4 regions of the Pseudoalteromonas sp. PB2-1 genome follow, and region 4 is predicted to be linked to each of the others. Evidence: predicted binding sites of a transcription regulator. Region 4 holds the regulator's gene; each other region holds the start of a gene.
The links. Region 4 encodes sigma-54, which starts transcription at its own class of promoters, with help from an activator protein. Its sites were predicted from a motif close to GTTGGCACGNNNNTNGNNT; they were not measured.
Positions count from the first base shown of each region.

Region 1: fliE (flagellar hook-basal body complex protein FliE) is a predicted target of sigma-54. The motif match lies at 2,883-2,901, and genes of this name have one in related genera.
Region 2: flgJ (flagellar assembly peptidoglycan hydrolase FlgJ) is a predicted target of sigma-54. The motif match lies at 2,446-2,464, and genes of this name have one in related genera.
Region 3: L0Z67_RS07475 (EF-hand domain-containing protein) is a predicted target of sigma-54. The motif match lies at 2,434-2,452, and genes of this name have one in related genera.

Region 1 is NZ_CP090667.1:2,594,235-2,599,325, forward strand. It holds gene fliG (flagellar motor switch protein FliG) at 1-784, opposite strand, end outside; gene fliF (flagellar basal-body MS-ring/collar protein FliF) at 777-2,492, opposite strand; gene fliE (flagellar hook-basal body complex protein FliE) at 2,513-2,845, opposite strand; gene L0Z67_RS12190 (sigma-54 dependent transcriptional regulator) at 3,013-4,419, opposite strand; gene L0Z67_RS12195 (PAS domain-containing sensor histidine kinase) at 4,416-5,091, opposite strand, start outside.
Region 2 is NZ_CP090667.1:2,610,950-2,616,040, forward strand. It holds gene flgK (flagellar hook-associated protein FlgK) at 1-1,438, opposite strand, end outside; gene flgJ (flagellar assembly peptidoglycan hydrolase FlgJ) at 1,452-2,408, opposite strand; gene L0Z67_RS12255 (flagellar basal body P-ring protein FlgI) at 2,534-3,628, opposite strand; gene flgH (flagellar basal body L-ring protein FlgH) at 3,641-4,324, opposite strand; gene flgG (flagellar basal-body rod protein FlgG) at 4,340-5,091, opposite strand, start outside.
Region 3 is NZ_CP090667.1:1,607,184-1,612,274, forward strand. It holds gene L0Z67_RS07455 (putative RNA methyltransferase) at 1-151, opposite strand, end outside; gene L0Z67_RS07460 (energy-coupling factor ABC transporter permease) at 148-798, opposite strand; gene xthA (exodeoxyribonuclease III) at 795-1,604, opposite strand; gene L0Z67_RS07470 (exonuclease III) at 1,852-2,286, shown strand; gene L0Z67_RS07475 (EF-hand domain-containing protein) at 2,492-3,016, shown strand; gene scpB (SMC-Scp complex subunit ScpB) at 3,145-3,735, shown strand; gene rluB (23S rRNA pseudouridine(2605) synthase RluB) at 3,732-4,604, shown strand; gene L0Z67_RS07490 (YciK family oxidoreductase) at 4,678-5,091, opposite strand, start outside.
Region 4 is NZ_CP090667.1:3,172,904-3,177,994, reverse strand. It holds gene mgtE (magnesium transporter) at 1-259, opposite strand, end outside; gene L0Z67_RS14815 (HPr family phosphocarrier protein) at 469-741, opposite strand; gene rapZ (RNase adapter RapZ) at 755-1,600, opposite strand; gene ptsN (PTS IIA-like nitrogen regulatory protein PtsN) at 1,601-2,053, opposite strand; gene hpf (ribosome hibernation promoting factor) at 2,057-2,344, opposite strand; gene L0Z67_RS14795 (RNA polymerase factor sigma-54) at 2,371-3,870, opposite strand; gene lptB (LPS export ABC transporter ATP-binding protein) at 3,979-4,704, opposite strand; gene lptA (lipopolysaccharide transport periplasmic protein LptA) at 4,701-5,091, opposite strand, start outside.

The sequences.
Region 1 (5,091 bases), 580 kb from region 4:
CTTGAATGCCTCTATCTTCTACATCCATTAAGTTTTCGAAGACAAACATTAAGTCTTGGATTTGTTGCGACATTTCTTCGTCATGCTCACGGATTGAATCCATCAACTGACCTTCAACATTCGTATCTAGGTAGTTCATGATATCTGCCGCGGCTTTCAAGCCACCCATTTTAGCTGCTTGTGCACCTGCTTGACCAGCAAACTGTTTCTCCATGATTTCGTTTAATTCTTGGAGTGCAGCAGGTTGAACTTCTTCAAGGTTAGCAATACGCATGGTTAAATCGAGGCGCACTTTTTCTGGGAACTGCGACAAGATCTCCGCAGACTGCTCTGGCTCTAAATAAGATAACACAATGGTCTGGATCTGCGGGTGCTCATTACGAATAATATTAGCAACCTGTTTAGAGTCCATCCATTTTAACGAATCGAGGCCTTTCGCACCTGAGCCCATTACAATCTGATCGATTAAGCTTGCTGCTTTATCTTCACCTAGGGCTGCGGTTAGTGCTTTCTTAATAAAGTCTTCAGATTGGAAACCAATAGTACTAAAGCTTTGAATTTGTTCAATAAACAAGTTATGTACAGCGCTAATTTTTGCTTGCGATAAATCATCCAGCGCAGCCATTGCCATCCCGACTTTTTGAACCTGTTTTGGCTCTAAGTGTTTTAGGATTTGTGCTGCATCCTCTTCTGATAAACTCAGCAAAAGTATCGCGGCTTTATCTACGCCGTCTAATTTGTCGACATCAAACGCCGCAGGTAGTTGTTTTTCTTGATCAGTCATCTTCTGTTAACCACGCTTTCACTACTTGTGAAGACAATTCAGGCTCATTTGCTACCAGTGCTCGCACTGCTTTAAGTAAATCTTCATCGCCATGTAAATCTGGTAGCTGTAGTGTACCATCACTTGAGAATCCTACAGCAGCCGAGTCAAAGTCTTTATTTAGCATATCTAGCGTACTATCACCAATATCTATACCTGAGCTTAGCGCATCTTCATCATATTCTTCCAGTGTATCATCTGGGTAAATTAAGCGTTTCAGCATCGGTTTAACAACAGCAATTATTAGTACAATGATTACCAAGGCGCCCAGCGCTAAACGTAGCATTTTCATGAACCACTCTTGTTCCCACAGTGGTATTTCGATTGCTTCTCCTGTGTCTTGGCGAACAAAAGGCACGGTTACAACTTCTAGCGCATCACCACGCTGCATATCAAAGCCAACACCACCTTGTAATAAGCGACGGATATTTGACAATGCCTCAACCGAGCGCGGTACCATTGTTGTTTCACCGTTTTCACCGACTTGAGGCACGTAGTCAACGGCAACAGATACACTAATACGACGGATAACCCCTGTTTGCTGACGTTTATGTGAAATCGTTGTATCTAACTCATAATTACGGGTTGCTTCTTTGTGAGAGCGACTTGGGTTAGTTGCTGTGCCAGCAGCACCTTGACCCGCTACCTCAGGGATATCAGAGTTAACAGGCGGCTGGTTTGTTAAGGCACCAGGAATACCAACCGCTAAACCACCAATGTTATTTTCTTCAAACGTTGTTTCACTGCGCACGGCAGGTAAATCTGGGTTAAAGCGCTTTTGAGTTTCTTCAACGGCACTAAAGTCCATATTCAAATCTACTTGCGCTGTGTAGTTGCCTAACCCCACGACAGGGATAAGGATACTATCGATTTTATTAAGATATTCTTCTTCACGTTTGCGCTCAATTTCATACTCTTTACGTGAGCGAGCTGCCAGTGAATTTTGTGAGCCTGAGTTAAGTAAACGGCCATTTTGATCGGTAACTGTAACGCGCTCAGGTGACAGCCCTTGTACAGCTGACGCAATAATATCAACCACTGAGTCAACTTCTTCACCATCAAGTGTGCGGCCACGCTTAAGCGTTAGCACCACCGTAGCAGAAGGCTGTTTTTCACGACGAGCAAATACGTTTTCTTTTGGAATAGCTAAAAGTACTTTGGCGCGAGTTACATTTTTTAGCTCTTCAATGGTGCGCGCAAGCTGCTGCTCACGGCCATGTTTTAAACGTTCTCGTTCAAGGCGTTGGCTTACACCAAATCCCATATCTTGCATGATGATATCAGTACCTGAGCTTGGCGCTTGCTCAAGGCCTTCACGAGCCATCAATAGCTTAATATTTTGGTATTCGCCTTCTTCAACCGAAATGACATTACCATCTAATTCATAATCAATCTTTTGAGCATCTAAAAAGTCGAGAGTTTGAATAAGCTCTTCCGTTGGCATTTTACCAAGCGGTCGCATATCAGGCTGACGAGCCCAAATAATGATAAAAATAGCGATTGCCAAACAGATAGCCAATGCAATAACTAACGTAACCTGACGAAGTACATCCACACCGTTCAGGGCACTTAAGTATCCAGACTTTTGCTCTTGTTGTTCCTCAGTATCAGGTGAATCGACTCCACCACCTGCTAAGGCTAGATCAGTTGATTGATTAGATTGCGCCACAATAATTCTCCACTACCTAGTTAAACAGGCATGTTCATAATGTCTTTATATGCTTCAACAAGTTTGTTTCTTACTTGTACCGTCGCCTCAAAAGCCACTGAAGACTTTTGCGAAGCTATCATCACTTCTGCCAAAGAAACACTGCGATCTCCCATCTCTAATGCGGTGACTTTTTGCTTAGCGTCTTGTTGTAGGCCATTAACGTTATCAAGCGCATTACTAAGTAAATCACCAAACTGTGCTGATGAAGTCGGCTGAGCTTGTGTTGGTAAGTTATTAACTGACTGGCTACGGCCCGCTTCTAGAGCCATAGATTGCATTTCTTGAAATAATGCGCTGTTTTGAATTTTCATAATACTCTCTGACGATGCAGTTCACTTAATAAGTAAAATGCACAAAGCGTGCCACAAATAAAAACCAATAAAAACAATTGGTTATTATTTAATTTGTTGTTGTCAGAGTTTTGACAGCAAACAAGCTCACGATAATGTGAGCTTGTTTGTGTAAGAAAAAATATGGATTAGGCTGGTAATGCGATCCCAAGGTCACGCATTTGCGCCAACTTATACCTAAGTGTACGAGGACTAATTCCTAAAGTCTCAGCAACCTCTTTGCGTTTGCCTTGGCATTTAGCTAGCGTCTCTAAGATAATACGATGCTCTTTATCTTTGAGTTCGTCTTTATAATTACCTTGCTCGTTCACTTGAGGAATACTCGCAAGCTGAGGCTCTACAGGCTGCTCTTGGTAAATCGGGGCATTATGTGATGGAGCCGATTGGGTTGGCTCTGAACTTGGTGATAACAACTCTTCGATGAAAATATCATTCTCATGAATACTGTTGCCATCACATAAAATGAGTGCCCGTTGAATGACATTATCAAGCTCACGTACGTTACCAGGCCACGCATGCGCTAGTAACTTCTGCTTTGCGCCTTCTGTAATCAGTGCAATTGGCTCTTTGCTTTTCAAGCAGTGTCGTTCAATCAAATGCTCAGCCAGAATAATAATGTCACCTGGACGCTCAGCAAGTGGCCGCCACATCAGTGGGAATACATTTAAACGATAGTATAAGTCTTCTCTGAATAAATTGTTACTAACAGCGTCTTTTAGATCACGGTTGCTGGTTGCCAAAACACGAACATCAAGTTCAATCGTTTTACGGCTACCCAGTCGCTCCACTTCACGCTCTTGTAATACACGCAGTAATTTTGCTTGCAGCCCTAAGTCCATCTCAGTGATTTCATCAAGTAAAATAGTGCCGCCTTGCGCCTGTTCAAATTTACCTGGGCAAGCTTGAATAGCGCCTGTAAAAGCACCTTTTTCGTAACCAAATAATGTTGCCTCAAGCATGTTTTCGGGGATGGCTGCGCAGTTAATTGCAACAAAAGGCGCGTCAGCACGGCTTGATTTATCGTGAATATAACGCGCTAAGACTTCTTTACCTGACCCACTTGGGCCAAGCACCATAACACTGGCGTCAGAGCGAGCCACTTTACTGGCCAGCTCAAGTAGCTTTATGCTTGATGGATCTGCGACAATCGGGCCTTCGGTCTCTTTTTCTTTCTCTGGTAAATAACGACTGACCATATTAAGGAGCACTTCTGGCGCAAACGGCTTGGCCATATAGTCAATAGCACCAAGGCGCATTGCTTCAACCGCATCATCAATGGTGGCATACGCTGTCATCATCAAAACGGGCAACTCTGGGTAATTCAATTTAATGCTGCGCAATAAGTCGAGACCACTCATAGTGCCCATTTGCACATCACTGACTACCAATGCATAGGTATTTTGTTTTAACAAGACCATCGCCTGCTCGGCACTATCGGCAGCAATACAATCAATACCTGACATTTCTAGTGTATCAATCAGCGCTTCTCGTAGGCCTGCGTCATCTTCAACGACTAAAATAGGATGAGTACTCATTTTGCCTCCGCTAACATAGGTTCTGCACTAATAGGCAAGATCAAACTAAAACAGGCACCACCATGTGCGTTGTTATATACTTCAACCCGCCCTTGATGGGCATTGGCGACTGAGCTGACTACAGCCAGTCCAAGCCCTGTACCTTGGCTTTTAGTGGTAAAAAACGGTTCAAATAATTTATCTGCTAAACGAGTATCAATACCTGGGCCATTGTCGCTGACACTTATGCGCACGCAATTTTCATCTTTGTCATCTCGCTCAGCACTCAGCTCAACACGTGCCTGACTGCCAATTATTTGAATACTATTATGAATAAGGTTTTGAACGGCACTTGCCAGTGCGGTTTTATTACCGACAATTTCGATATCTGGCTCAGGTAAACTAACGACAAGCTCGCTGTGATTTTGGGCAACCATTGCATCGGCACCCGCTTTAACTTCACTTAAAAGCTGTTGCATCGAGACACTTTCAACAACTTGCTGCTCACCGCTTTTAGCAAATAAAAGCATGTCATTCACTTGGGTTTCTAAATCTTTTAAACGCGACATTAACTTAGTATGGAAATTACCACGCGATGCTTCAGGTAATCGCTTCGAGCCTAAGTTTGCAGCATATAGCATAGCTGCTGAAAGCGGCGTCCTGACTTGATGAGCAAGAGAAGCAACCATTTTG
Region 2 (5,091 bases), 560 kb from region 4:
AACTGACTGGAGAACCAAAATAGCCTGCATCGGTTACTGTTCCGGCAGAAATACTGGCATCACTGGTGTTGTTGATATCATTAGCAGTACGAATAGGCGATGCAAGCGCTAAGTCTTCGGGTCTGTTTGTAGCCAGCTCTAAATTGCCAGAAGCGTGAGAGTTTAATTTAACCATAAACTTATCACCGACATTCGCCGTGCCAGAAACATTGAGCTCTAAACCAAATGACTCACCACCGGCAGGTGTAATAGTTGAAGAGTCAATAACCCCACCCACAACATCTGCGGTTGTTACTGCACCAATTGGCTCACCTTTATTATCAACCGCTTGGATTTCCACTGTCGTAGGGCTGGTATAACTAATCACAAAATCACTGGCTGGTAGTGAACTACCAAACCCAGCTTCAACAGTTGCCGTCATTGATGCGTTACCCGTATTTGCCTGATACGCAAGGCCATTGGTTGAAGGGATAGCAAAAATATCTCCGCCCATTTCACCATTTGCAGTCATACCTAGGTGATTCTGTTGGTTGAATGCATCAGCAAGCGCCAACCCCATTTGACCAAGCTGGTTGTGTGCCGGCACGAGGATGTCATCACGAAATGATAAAAGACCACCAATTTTGCCTTTTAATTTACCCGTATCTACCTCAAGCTGCACAGCTTTGCCACCATTGACATCTAACTTAAGTTCTTGAAAACTCGGATCAGGATCGCCTGTTAAAGAAAATAAATTAAATGTACCATTTTCCATAACTAAGGCTTCGCCTGTGCCTAAATAAACTTGCTTTTCACCGTTACTTCCATCCAACGTTTCAATATCAATTAATTCAGATAAATCACGAATCGCTTTATCACGTTCATTATAAAGGCTACTTGAAAGTGACTCACGGTCAGTGCCATCAACAGCAACAATTTGTGAATTCAGTTCACTTATACTTTGAATTAAATTATTCGCTTCTTCGGAAAAGATTTCTAACTGCTCATTCACAACCGCTTTTTGCTCTGAAACAATCCCCGATAGTCTATCCATTTGATCAATTAGATTCTGTGCATCTGTCATCACTAAAGAACGCGCAACATTTGACGATGGCTGATTTAGGCTTTCTTGAATATTATTAAAAAACGAATTAACACTGGTTGATACACTATTTGACTCTTCTGAAAATAAGCTATCCATGCGGCTTGCTTCAGTTACAAATTGGTCAAAAAATGCTTTACTTGACGTGTCACGATTGAGCTGTTTTTGCGCAAACTCATTGAGTAAACGATAAGTTTCACCACGACCAACTTGATTGTCGATCATGGTAGTAAATTCTGTTCGCTCACGTACATAGCCTTCTGTATTAACATTGGCTATATTTTTACTGGTGGTTTGCAGCAACTGTGAGTTTGCTCTTATACCAGCATTTGCAATGTCATAAATATTAAATGACATGAGGGCTTACTCCTTAACGTACCAATGAAGCAGCAACACTTTGAAGCTCAACACGCTTTAGCACCTGCTTTATTTTATCGGCATAATTTGGGTCTGTTGCATAACCTGCTTTTTGTAAAGAATCTAAAAATGCTGCAGGCTCTGCGGTGTTTTCAAGTGCTTCTTGATAACGAGGATTCTCATTGAGGAAATCCACAAAATCATGAACACTTTCTTTAATTGATTGATAAGAACGAAAACTGGCTTGTTTCTTAACAGGCACACCTTGCTCAAACTCCAAAGTAAGTTTGCTTGCTTTGTCACCTTGCCAGCTTTTATCAGATTTAATATTGAATAAGTTGTTACTACTGGTGCCGTCTGCTTTACTAATAATGTGTTTTCCCCAACCTGTCTCAAGGGCTGCTTGCGCAACCATGACAGCAGGATTTAAACCAATTTTCTCAGCTGCATTTTTAGCATGTTCCCACACCGTGCTGATAAATGATTCAGCATCATCAAAGCGATTTTCAGTTTGTTCATTGGCTGACGTAGTCTCGACAGCTTTAGTCGTCGTATCTGGCTGTTCAACACTACTTGCACGTCTATCACTGTTAAACTCAGTTGTTGTTCTAAGCACAGAGCCTGGCATAAATTTTTTGCCATCAGGCGATAACTGCTGAACAATAAGATCTGCTAAACCCAATGAGCCATTTGAAGACAGCTCGACTGATAGCTGCTGATCATGCATCTCTTCAAAAAACTTTACGCCACTGGTGTTAAAAGGACTGTCTTTATCTTCGAACGCTTCATTCGCTTTACGCATGCTCTTCAAGAGCATTTGTGTGAAGATAGATTCAAATTGTGCCGCCGCCTTTTTTAGCGCTTCTTTTGACGCATCGCTAGAGGCATCATTTTTTAGGGCACTTTGACGTAATGAGTCTAAGTTACCTAAATCAAAAAAGTTTTGCTTGTCGAGATGATTAGTATCCATCAGCTTTTTGACACAATAATTATTAATACCCAATCAAATGCAAAAAATGAGCCAACAAATAAGAGAAAAGAATGTAGAATAATAACGCAGAGACTAAAAACGCGCTTTCGCGCGTTTTTAGTTAATTAAATAATCACAAGTTGCCCGTTTATGGCCCCTGCTTGCTTAAGAGCTTCAAGAATGGCCATTAAGTCACCTGGGGCTGCCCCTACTTCGTTAATAGCACGCACCAGATCATCAAGACTAATTCCTGGATTAAATACAAATGCACGAGAATCATCTTGGTTAACATCGATAATACTTTGATTAGTCACAACTGTTTCACCCTCGCTAAATGCGTTTGGCTGCGAAACATTTTGCTGCTCAGCAATGGTAACGGTTAATCCACCATGCGTTATCGCCGCCGGTTGCAACTTAACATTCTTACCAATCACTATTGTGCCTGTACGTGAATTAACAATAATTTTTGCTGCAGTGTCAGCAGGCTTGAACTCCAAATTTTCAAGCGTTGATAAATAAGCAACACGCTGCGATGCATCACGAGGTGCAAGCACTCTCACTGACGCCGCATCAATTGCTTGCGCGCTATTTGGACCAACTAAGTCATTAATTGTTTGCTCTAATCTTTTTGCTGTTGTGAAATCTGGGCGATTCAAATTAAAGGTAATGTAGTCACCTTGCATAAACGGGCTTTTAACTGCTCTCTCAACCGTTGCGCCATTTGGAATACGCCCAACAGTGGGTGTATTGATAATAACACGGCTACCGTCAGCACCTTCTGCCCCTAACCCACCGACGACAAGGCTACCTTGGGCAATCGCATAGGTGTTGCCATCCACCCCTTTTAAGAAGGTTTGCAGTAATGTACCGCCACGTAAACTTCCTGCACTACCAATTGAAGAAACAGTGATGTCAATTGTTTGGCCAGGCTTTCTAAATGCAGGCAGTTCTGCATGCACAGCAACAGCGGCAACATTTTTAATTTTTGGCTTTAAACTCGCCGGCAAAGTTATGCCAAAACCATTGAGCATGGCTTTAAAGCTTTGTTCAGTAAAACGGCTTTGCTCACCAGTACCTGGCAAACCAACAACCAGACCATAGCCAACTAATTGGTTAGAGCGAACACCTTCAACCATAGAGACATCTTTAACCCGCTCAGCCTGCACACTAAACTGCAAACTAAGTAAGCAAAGTGCGATGATGTATTTAACCCCATTCATGATGTGTTACCTCTAAAAAGGAAAAAGTGAACTGCTGAAGAATCGTGAAAGCCACCCAGCACTTTGCGACTCTTGCATTTGCCCTTTTCCTGAATATTGAATTCGTGCATTCGCAATGCGATTTGATGTGACTGTATTATCGGCAGTGACATCTTCAGGGCGAACTAAGCCTTCTAAACGAATAAATTCTTCGCCTGTATTTAAGGTTAACCACTTTTCACCGCGGATCACTAAATTGCCATTAGGCAAAACGCGCATTACATTGACGGATATATCACCAAATAAGCTATTAGACTGGTTTGACTTTGAATCGCCTTTAAACGATGAACCTGAGCCAATGCCAAACTGGATGCTATCTCCGCCTATATTAACTGGGTTTCCACCTAAGCCGATAACCGGATCTAAGCTGGCATCCGTTTCTTTATCTGTTTCAGTTTTTGCCGCTTTCGATGCTTGCGTAGACTCTTGCAACTTAACAGTAATAATATCGCCTGTTCTGAGTGCTTTTTTATCTGAATACAGATCATTTGACAGATAACTATCAAACAATGAACCTGTTGGTACCATTTGTTCAGCAGAAGGCTCTGGATACATAGGTGCATAGTAAGGGTCATCCTGAACCACATGGTGGTTCTGTGTTGACATACAACCACCTAACATAAATGCTGCCGATGTGACTAAGATAATATTACGCATGCGACCCCCTACCCATTAAAGCTGCTGATTAATATAGCTAAGCATTTCATCAACCGCTGAAATCACTTTTGAATTCATTTCATAAATTCGTTGCGTTTCAATCAGATTAACAAGCTCTTCGGTTACATTAACGTTCGACGTTTCAAGTGATCCTTGAACCACAGTGCCTAAGCCATCAATACCTGGATTACCTTGCACAGGCGCACCACTTACAGCGGTTTCTGTATACAGGTTTTGCCCCATCGGCTCTAAACCCGACGGATTAATAAAATCACTGATTGTAAGCTGACCAATCACGACATTTTCTGCTTGTCCTGCCACCCGCACGGATACTTCACCGTCTTGTGAAACAGTGATTGATTGTGCATCGTCAGGAACATTCATTTCAGGCTGAATAGGGAAACCCGCACCAGAGGTTACAATTCGGCCATCTTCATCGGTTGTAAATTGACCATTACGTGAGTAAGCAATATTTCCATCTGGCAGTTGTACTTCGAAAAAGCCGGGGCCTGAAATCATCCAATCGAGTGAGTTTTCGGTAGTAAGCATGTTACCTTGCGAAAAGTTCTTTTGGTTTGCAACTACTTTTGCACCCGCACCAAGCATTAAACCTGATGGCATCTCAGTATCTTGTGATGAGCGACCACCAGGCTGATTGATATTTTGATATAGTAAATCTTCGAATACAGCACGGCTTTTTTTATAGCCTACCGTACTGGCATTCGCGAGATTATTTGAAATCACCGAAATATCGGTTTGTTGGGCAT
Region 3 (5,091 bases), 1.6 Mb from region 4:
CCGGTTGTTTCGACTTTTTATTTTGTACGGGCAGTAAATTGACATAACCCTCTTTGGCGATATCAAAGCTGTGGTTATTGTTACAGCGGTAAGTTTTATCCTTGAGTGTAAGCTCAAGTTTGCAAAGCGGGCAGTGATAGTGAAGACTCATGAGTCTAAATAGTCCTTATCATAAAAGGTTTTAACCCAATGAGGGCGATAGGTAATCATTAAGGTAATAGCCATGCCATTGAGCATTGCTTCAGGAAACCAAATTATCGCACATAGAATGAGGTAGTTTTCTGAAATCTCAATAAAACTGTAATCACCAAGCAAGTAATAAAGCACACCACTGGTGAGTATTTTAATACAGGCGATAACAGCAGCGGTTAAAAACGCGCATAAAAAGATATAAATAAAAAAATGTCTTGGTAAGTAGGTATAACAAAGCACAAAACACAAATAGCTCAACGTAATTGGTAAAAAAGCAGTAAACAGTAAATGCACGGGCAATAAAGCCATAGGCAACTGAGCAACTAGTACCAACAGTAAACTTGCAAGGGCACTTGCAAAAATGGCTAATCGCCAACCTAAAATCAGGGTCACAGCAGTAACCCCTAAAATATGCAATTCAAGGCCTGGCAATATCCCCGCTTTAATGCGCCACAGTACTGCAAGTACCAAAGCACAGGCGAGCACACCAACTTGTCTTATTGGCGTTGCCAATAATTGCGATGCGCTTTGTTTATCAAAACTTAGCCAAAGTATTAAAGCCACACAGCTCCATAAAGGGAGCTGCCATTGCATAGTGTCTATCATGCGTTAAATGTTGACCATATTGGCGCATGATCAGAAGGTTTTTCGATACCACGTAATTCGTAATCGATACCAGACTCAACACAACGCTCAGCAAGGGCTGGAGTTGCTAAAATTACATCGATACGTAGGCCTCGGTTGTCATCAAAACCTTTTGAGCGGTAATCAAACCACGAGTATTGTTCAACTTTTTCAGGGTAAAGTTCACGGAAGGTATCTTTAAAGCCCCAGTTTAATAATGTACTTAACCATTCACGCTCTTCTGGTTGAAAAGAGCACTTACCAGTCTTTAACCAGCGTTTGCGGTTTGGTTCACCAATACCAATGTCGAGATCAGTAGGTGAAATATTAATGTCGCCCATCACAATAACATCTTCCTCAGGCGTGTGATTGACTTCTAAGTGGGTCATTAAATCTTTATAGAACTGACGTTTGTAAGGGAATTTAATTTCGTGAGCAATATTATCGCCCTGTGGAAAGTAACCATTCATAACAGTTAAGTCACGGCCATTCTGTTGGGTTACAGTCACGCTGATCATACGACGTTGCGACTCGTCTGTATCAGTTGCAAAGCCTTTCATTACCGATTTAGGTTCTTGTTTACATAACATTGCCACGCCGTAATGGGCTTTTTGACCGTGAAAATAAACGTGATAACCCATTTTTTGCACGTCTTCGAGTGGGAAAGCTTCATCATGAACTTTGATTTCTTGTAAGCCAATGATATCTGGTTGATGTTTATCTATCACCGCTTGTAGTTGATGTAAGCGAGCGCGAAGTCCATTTATGTTGAACGAGATAACCTTCATCATGCACCTTAGTTTATTTTTCTTTAAAGGAAGTAACGTAATTCTACCATCAAATGTGGCGCTATTCATGAGCAAAGAAAGAAAAATGCACTGTTTAAATGTTGATCAATTGAGGGTTTAGTTAAACGCATTGTTAACTCGATATTAATTAAAATATTAAATAATATATTTAATTGATTTGTTCTTTTTTGTTTATATAATGCGCGCAGATTAACCGTTCAAATTATGTACACTTAAAAGGTAAACCATGAAAAAACAATTAGTGATGCTTTCACTTGCATGTATCTCATTTGGCTCATTGGCAAGCAATCCACAATATTTCTCAGCTGATAATCGTATTGAATCTAAGTTATGTAGTCTGAGTGCAAACGAAGGGTTTACCGCTGCACGTAAAGAAGCGACAAAGCATGGTATTGCGATGTCGCGTTTTTCTAAAAGTATTGAGTGTAATGGTGTCGACATTCGTGACATTGCTAAAAAAGCAGAGTCACAAAAAGCGACTTCGAAAGTATCAGTTGAAGTTTTTGCTAAAAATGAGCAAAAAGAAACGCAACTTTGCATCACAGCACTTAAGCAAGGTTTGACACCTGTACGTGAAAAAATTGGTAACTTAAATACCTTAAAATGTAACGGTGAAGCAGTAACAGAGTTCGTTAAGCGTTACCAAAACGCGGCTATTTAATCGGTATGTTAAACTTATTTGTAAAAAGCGCTCTTTGGAGCGCTTTTTTTATGAAAAAATTACAGTAAGTATGAAAAGCTTGCTAAATCATAGTCTTAACCACAACTTAACTGCTTTCTAAGTGCTTGATTTTAGGCTGTAAGGTGTTTTGGCATTCAACTTGTATTAGTCCAAGCGAATCTAATCGACTACAAGGAAATGTCTTATGAACAAGTTAACTCTAGCATCAACAATTTTAGCGGCTCTTAGTCTTTCAGCATGCTCTGCAAGCAACTCTTTAGCAAAAATAGACAGCGATTTTGGCAGTTTAGATAATGATAACGATGGTTACATCTCTAAAACAGAAGCAGATGATGATGCAATTTGGGCACATTTTTCAAATATCGATACTAATATGGATGAACAAATCAGCCGAAGTGAGTTTAATGCTTACATGCAGCTTAATACGGGTAAAGTTGCGGAAGATAGCGAAGTCTCTGAGTCGGCGTTTAAAGCTGAAATAGCTCAATTTGATCCTATCGAAAATGATTTTAAATCCTTAGATAACGATAAAAATGGTTATATCTCGGTTGAAGAGGCTGATGATGACGATATTGCCAACCATTTTGGGTATATGGATACTAATAAGGACAAGCGCGTAAGCCGTAATGAGTTTATTAGCTACATCACTGAACATGGTAGTGATGTTGCTGAAGATGACGCATTAGACATGGTTAAAAAAAGCTCGTAATTTAGCTCAAATATAAACATTGTTTGGAGCCAGTGTATTACACTGGCTTTTTTTGTAATAATTTTTCCAACCTAGCAAGACTTCTGTCATAATAGAGCGTTAGTGATTTAAATGACCTATAGTAACCCATGGCCGCAAAACGTATTAATGATGAACAGTTAGTCGAAATCATAGAAGCCGCGATTTTTGTAGCAGGTAAACCTTTATCTAAACGTCATTTAAAAGAGACAGTATTGGCTGATTTAAGCGTTTCTATGGCACGCATTAATAATGCAATTGAAAACATTCAAACCCATTATCAAACACGCGGCATAAAATTGGTTGAAGTTGGCAGCGGTTATCGATTTCAGGCCTGCGCAAGCTTAGCACCATGGCTTGCAAATCTTTGGCAAGAGCGCGCACCTAAATACTCAAGAGCACTATTAGAAACATTATCTTTGATTGCCTACAGGCAACCCATTACGCGTGGTGAAATCGAACAAGTACGAGGGGTTACTGTCGGCTCAGGGATTATTAAAACCTTATTAGAAAGAGAGTGGATAAGGGTTGTAGGCCACAAAGAGGTACCAGGACGTCCGGCTTTGTATGCTACAACATCCGCTTTCTTAGACTATTTTTCATTAGCTGGTTTAGATGAATTACCACCCTTACCTGAATTACAGGAAAGTAAAATTAACCAGCTTTTGAGCGATCCTTCTGTGAGAGAACTATCTGAATGAGTAATGTAGAAACTGAAAAGTTACAAAAAGTATTGGCCCGTGCTGGTGTGGGCTCACGTCGTGAGATGGAAAAATACATTGATGCAAATCGAGTAAGTGTCAATGGCAAAGTGGCTCGTTTGGGCGATCGTGTTGAAGCAACTGATGTAATTCGTGTTGATGGACATGTAGTAAAAGTTGAAGATAAAGCTGACCGGATTTGTCGTGTGCTTATGTATAACAAGCCAGAAGGCGAGTTATGTACTCGCAAAGATCCTGAAGGTCGCCGTACTGTGTTCGATCGTCTCCCTAAAGTAGATGGTGAGCGTTGGATTGCTGTAGGTCGACTGGATATTAATACCGCTGGATTAATGTTGTTTACCAATGATGGTGAGCTTGCTAATCGCCTTATGCATCCCAGCTATGAAGTAGAGCGCGAATATTCTGCACGGGTATTTGGTGAAGTAACGAATGAGACCTTACGTAACTTAACCAAAGGGGTTGAACTGGATGATGGACCTGCGAAATTTTTAAATATTAAACCATTAGGTGGTGAAGGAATAAATCGTTGGTTTAATGTTACCTTAACCGAGGGACGCAACCGCGAAGTTCGTCGTTTATGGCAATCACAAGATGTGGAAGTATCTCGTCTTATTCGTATTCGTTACGGTAAGTTAGAGCTAGATAAACGCTTGCCTCAAGGTGGGTGGGCAGAGCTTGATTTGGATACAGTTAACTATTTGCGTAAAACTGTTCAATTGGGTCGTGAAACGCAAACAAAATTATCAGTTATACCTGAAAAGCGTAAAGAAAAACGGGCCAAGATAAACCAAATTCGTAAAGCTGTTAAAAAGCATAATCAACGCGTTAAGCAGCCTAAGCGTCGTTAGATACTAGAAAATAAAAAACCTTACTCGAGAGTAAGGTTTTTTATTGGTTAATCATTCGTCAACAGCACAAAAGTTATTTTTGTTGCGCATCTAAAGATTGACCATTGATATCTTTTGAGTCATCACTCATTAGATAAAGGTAAGTAGGCATAAGATCCTCAGGGGTTGCTAACTTATCTTTATCTTCTCCTGGATAGGCTGATGCACGCATAGACGTACGCGTCGCGCCTGGGTTAATGCAGTTAATGCGGATATTTGTTTTTTCTACTTCACAAGCCCATGTTTGCATCATGCCTTCTACTGCAAACTTTGAAATAGCATATGCACCCCAAAATTCGCGACCTTGGCGACCTACACCTGAAGAGGTAAAAATAACCGATGCGCTAGGTGATTTTCTTAAAATAGGGAACATGTACTTAGTGATAAGTGCCTGTGCGGTAACATTAACCTTCATGATGTTTTCAAATGTTGACACGCAGAAGTGCTC
Region 4 (5,091 bases):
CAGGTTCCATCTGGGCAATAATGCCAAGGCGTACATCTTCTGAAAGCTCTTCAAGTACGTCACCACGTACATCTGGATCAACGAGTTGCCACAACATGCGGCGGATTTTATGAGGTGATGACTCAAGTAACAGTGCTGTATCGCAAGGTGCTGTTTTAGCTAGCATACCGCGCACTTGAACAAATTGACCACTATTAAGTGACTTGGTCACCTGTTTAAGTTGTTGTAGTGGGTAATCTTGTTCAAAGGCTTCTGGCATTGGCGTCCTTACAACTAAAAAGTGAGCTCTGGCTAAATAAATACAGCATAGTTGCACAATAATAAATTTGCTGAGTTATCGTTTAAAGCAACCATTATATTAAGAATATTTGTTATATAAGATGAACGAATGACTTAAAAGTAAGATATTTAAGAGGAATTTAAATACCTAAGTTAAGTTTAACGCAAATCTTTCGTGCTTAGCAAATGCTATTCTTGCTCATGAAAGCGTTGTGCTATTAATTCACCTATTGCATTAAGTGCAGCAGTTGCATCAGGGCCTTCGCATACAACGCGTACTTCTTTACCTTGGCTGCTTTCTAATAACATTAGAGCAAGTACACTGTCACCTTCAGCTTCTTTGTCATCTTGATATAACATAATTTTAGCATCAAATTGAAGTGCAAGTTGTGCAAGTACAGTTGCTGCCCGAGCGTGTAAGCCAAGTTTGTTTTGAATTAAAAACGTATTTTCAGCATACATGTTAAAGCCCTTATTATAAGTCTTGCTCACGATGGCGAATTTTTACATTCGCATGGCTTTTCGCGAAACTTTCACCAATCGTCTGTGCTAAGTAAACCGAGCGATGCTGTCCACCTGTGCAGCCAATTGCGATCGTTAAATAGCTGCGGTTATTACGTTCAAGGTGTGGTAACCACGTTTGCACAAAGGTTTGAATCTGCCAAGTAAATTTTTGCACTATGCTATGGCTTGCAAGGTAATCTTTAACTGGTTGGTCGAGACCCGTAAGTGGCTTAAGATCTGGCTCCCAGTGTGGGTTTGGTAAAAAGCGTGCATCAAATACATAGTCAGCTTCTTTCGGGATACCATGCTTAAAGCCAAATGACATAAAGGTAATAATAAGCTTTTTGTCTTTTTTACCGAGAATCTTCTCACGAATTGACTCTGCTAGCTGATGTACACTTAAATCCGTTGTGTCGATCATAAAGTCGGCGCGGGTAATTAGTACATCGAGCAGTATTTTTTCTTGCTTAATTGCTAAATCGAGTGGTAAAGAATCTAAAGAAAGCGGATGTAAACGTCTTGTCTCAGAGAAACGTCTAATGAGTGTTTGATCATCACTATCAAGGTAAAATAAGGTTGGATTGGCGAAACCTGGCAAGTATTCAAGAATATCATTAAATTCTTGTTGCTCTTTTGGCAGGTTACGTACGTCGATACTGACTGCTATTTTGTCGTAATTATCAGAGACGCTGCGCACTAGCGAAGGTAATAGGTTTACAGGAATATTATCAACGCAATAATAACCAAGATCCTCAAGGACTCGTAAAGCGACTGATTTACCTGAGCCAGAACGGCCACTGATAATAATTAATTCCATTTATGCCTCTGATGCAATAACTTGAAACAGTTCCTGATCGGTTTTAGCGCTGCGTAACTGTTTACAAAATTCTTTGTCTTTTAGTCTATCAGCAATTGTTGATAAGGTCTTTAAATGAAGTTGGCAGTCTCCATCAGGTACGATGAGTGCAACAAAAATATCAACAGGGCGGTTGTCAATTGCGTCAAAGTTAATTGGAGATTCGCTCACTATAATAAACGCATGCGGTTTATCAGCACCTGACATACGACCATGCGGAATAGCAATACCTCTACCAATTCCTGTGCTCCCCAATTTTTCTCGATTGAGTAAAGCATTAAGAATATCTTGCTGCGATAGATGAGGAAGCTGCTCATGAGCGAGTTCGCTGATAAATTCGAGAATTCTTTTTTTGCTATTAAAAAGGACCGCAGCTTTGCTGCAGTCCTGGCTAGTAAGTGAACTAAGTTTCATAATTTAGTGTCGAGCTAATTTCTCTTTGTGTTTAATTACTTGGCGATCAAGCTTATCAATTAGCGAGTCGATGGCCGCGTACATATCTTGATGCTCTGTAGAGGCAAACAGTTCGCCTCCGTTTACATGTAAAGTTGCTTCTGCTTTTTGACTTAATTTTTCTACGTCTAAAATGACATGAACATTATTAATATGATCAAAATGCCTTTCTAGTTTCGCAAACTTGGTGTTTACATAGTCTTTTAATGAATCTGTGATTTCTACATGACGACCAGTTAGGTTTAGTTGCATAAGCATTTTCCTTCTATGTAAAACGTCTAAATCAAGCTTTTACGCTGATTAGACGGCGGTATTGCTAGAGACTCTCGGTATTTTGCAATTGTACGTCTAGCTACTTTAATTCCTTGCTCAGCCAATATATCTGCAATCTTACTATCACTCAATGGCTTCGCTGAGTTTTCTGCGGCAATAAGCTTTTTGATTAAAGCGCGTATTGCCGTTGATGAACACTCGCCACCATTTTCTGTGCTGACGTGGCTTGAGAAGAAATATTTCAACTCAAAAATACCCCTTGGGGTATGCATATATTTTTGCGTTGTAACCCGTGAAATCGTCGATTCATGCATTTCGACCATTTCAGCGACATCATTTAGCACCATCGGTTTCATCGCCTCAGGGCCGTGTTCAAAGAAAGCCTGTTGTTGTTGAACAATACAGTTCGTTACTTTTAATAAAGTATCATTCCGGCTCTCTAAGCTTTTAATAAACCACTTAGCTTCTTGCAGATGAGAGCGAATAAACTGACTGTCGCTGCTTGATTTTACAGAGCGTGACATAGCCGCATATTGGCTATTCACTCTGATCTTTGGCATACAGTCAGGGTTAAGCTCAACGACCCAACGACCTTTTACTTTTTTTACTGATACGTCGGGTATGACGTATTCAGACTCTTCACGTACGATGCTATCCGCGGGCTTAGGGTTCAAGCTATGGATAAGCGTCATGACTTCTTTTAGCTCGTTTTCTTTAAGCTTAGTCTTTTTCATCAAAGTACGATAGTCGCGACTTGCTAATAATTCGATGTGCTCAGATAAAACCATTTTAGTTTCAGCCAAATAAGGTGTATCTGCATCGAATTGACGAAGTTGAATACATAGGCACTCTTGTAAACTGCGAGCACCAATGCCGACAGGATCAAATAGCTGTATTCTTTTTAGGACCGCTTCGACTTCATCAAGTTCTATTTCTTCTTCTTCATCATCGTTTTGATTAAAGCTTTCAACAATATCCTCACAACTGACGGTTAAAATACCTGAGTCATCAATAGCTTCGACTATAGCAACAGCAATTGCTTCATCAGTTGGACTAAATGGGGTCAACTGTAGTTGCCACATCAGATATTCGTGGAGAGTTTCGGTTGACGCACCTTGATAAATAGACTCATCTTCTGGCATTGGCCCTGAAGAGGTTGAAGGAGCTGCACTCATGTACTCATCCCACGTGACGTCCATTGCTAGGTCGTCACTAACGGTATCTTTATTGAGTGCATCACTGCTTTCTTGCTCGTACTCACTTGGTGCTTCTTCTGCCGTAGCAGTGACTTGTGAATCATCAGAGTCAGATTTTTGTTCGTTTTTACCGATTGCGTCTTCACTGTAATCCGCTTCTTCCACTTCAAGTAGAGGATTACTATCAAGCGCTTCTTGTATTTCTTGCTGGAGATCCAATGTACTAAGTTGCAATAAGCGAATGGCTTGTTGCAGTTGTGGAGTCATTGTAAGTTGCTGGCCCATGCGCAGCTGTAATGATTGCCTCATGTATCCCTAACAATCCTTTTAAATCATTTATTGATACTACTTTGAGTCAATATCAATATGTTGTCATTATTGTAAGTCTAGCAGATGCTCTAGTCGGTGGTGTATTGGTTACAACCTGAATTGCTCGCCTAGATAAACATCGCGTACGGTTTGGTCTGCTAATACGTGTTCAGGCGTGCCTGATGCAATTAGCTCCCCATGAGAAACAATGTAGGCTTTTTCACAAACATCAAGGGTTTCTCGAACATTATGGTCAGTTATTAGTACACCGATACCACGGTTTTTCAAATGCTCTATAATTTTCTTTATATCTAACACTGAAATTGGATCAACACCAGCAAAAGGCTCATCTAGCAGAATAAATTTTGGATCTGCGGCTAATGCTCGCGCGATTTCAACACGGCGACGCTCGCCTCCTGATAGCGCCATACCTTGGCTATCTCGAATGTGCTGAATACTAAATTCATCAAGCAGGTTATTGAGTGTTTCTTCTCGTTGCTGTTTTTTAAGATCTTTACGTGTTTCAAGAATCGCCATCAGGTTTTGGTAGACCGTCAACTTTCTAAAAATGGATGATTCTTGGGGTAAATAGCCAATACCTAATCGAGCGCGATTGTGCATGGGTAATAAAGTGATGTCGTTGTCATCAATACTAATTTTACCTTTGTCGCTTGGCACTAGCCCTACAATCATGTAGAAGGTGGTGGTTTTACCTGCACCATTAGGGCCTAGTAGGCCAACAATACTGCCAGCTTCGACTTCTAGTCCCACATTTTTGACAACTTGGCGGCCTTTATAGCTCTTTGCTAACAGCTCTGCTTTTAATGTACTCATGGCTGGCCTTTATCATCTTTTTTATTATCAACAGGCACTAAGATTGTATGCACACGATCCGTTGAATTTTCGTCTTTTTCAGCACTAATGAGTTGTTGTTCCATGTCGTAAGTTATACTTTTTGCACTGACTTTTTGCCCTGCTTGTGTCACTTGTGCATCGCCAACTAAGGTGAGTAAACGCTTTGCTACATCGTAACGTACTTCGTCTGCACTGGCGCTCATAACCGTGCCATCTTCTTGTTTTTCTTCAAAGTAGGCTGGCTTACCAGTGGCAATGATAAGTGAAACAGTACCATCAACCTCACCAGCATGTGCTTCTAGGCGATCTGCGGTAATACGACGATTACCATGGGTTATTTCTACATTTTCTTCAAAAATCCCGACA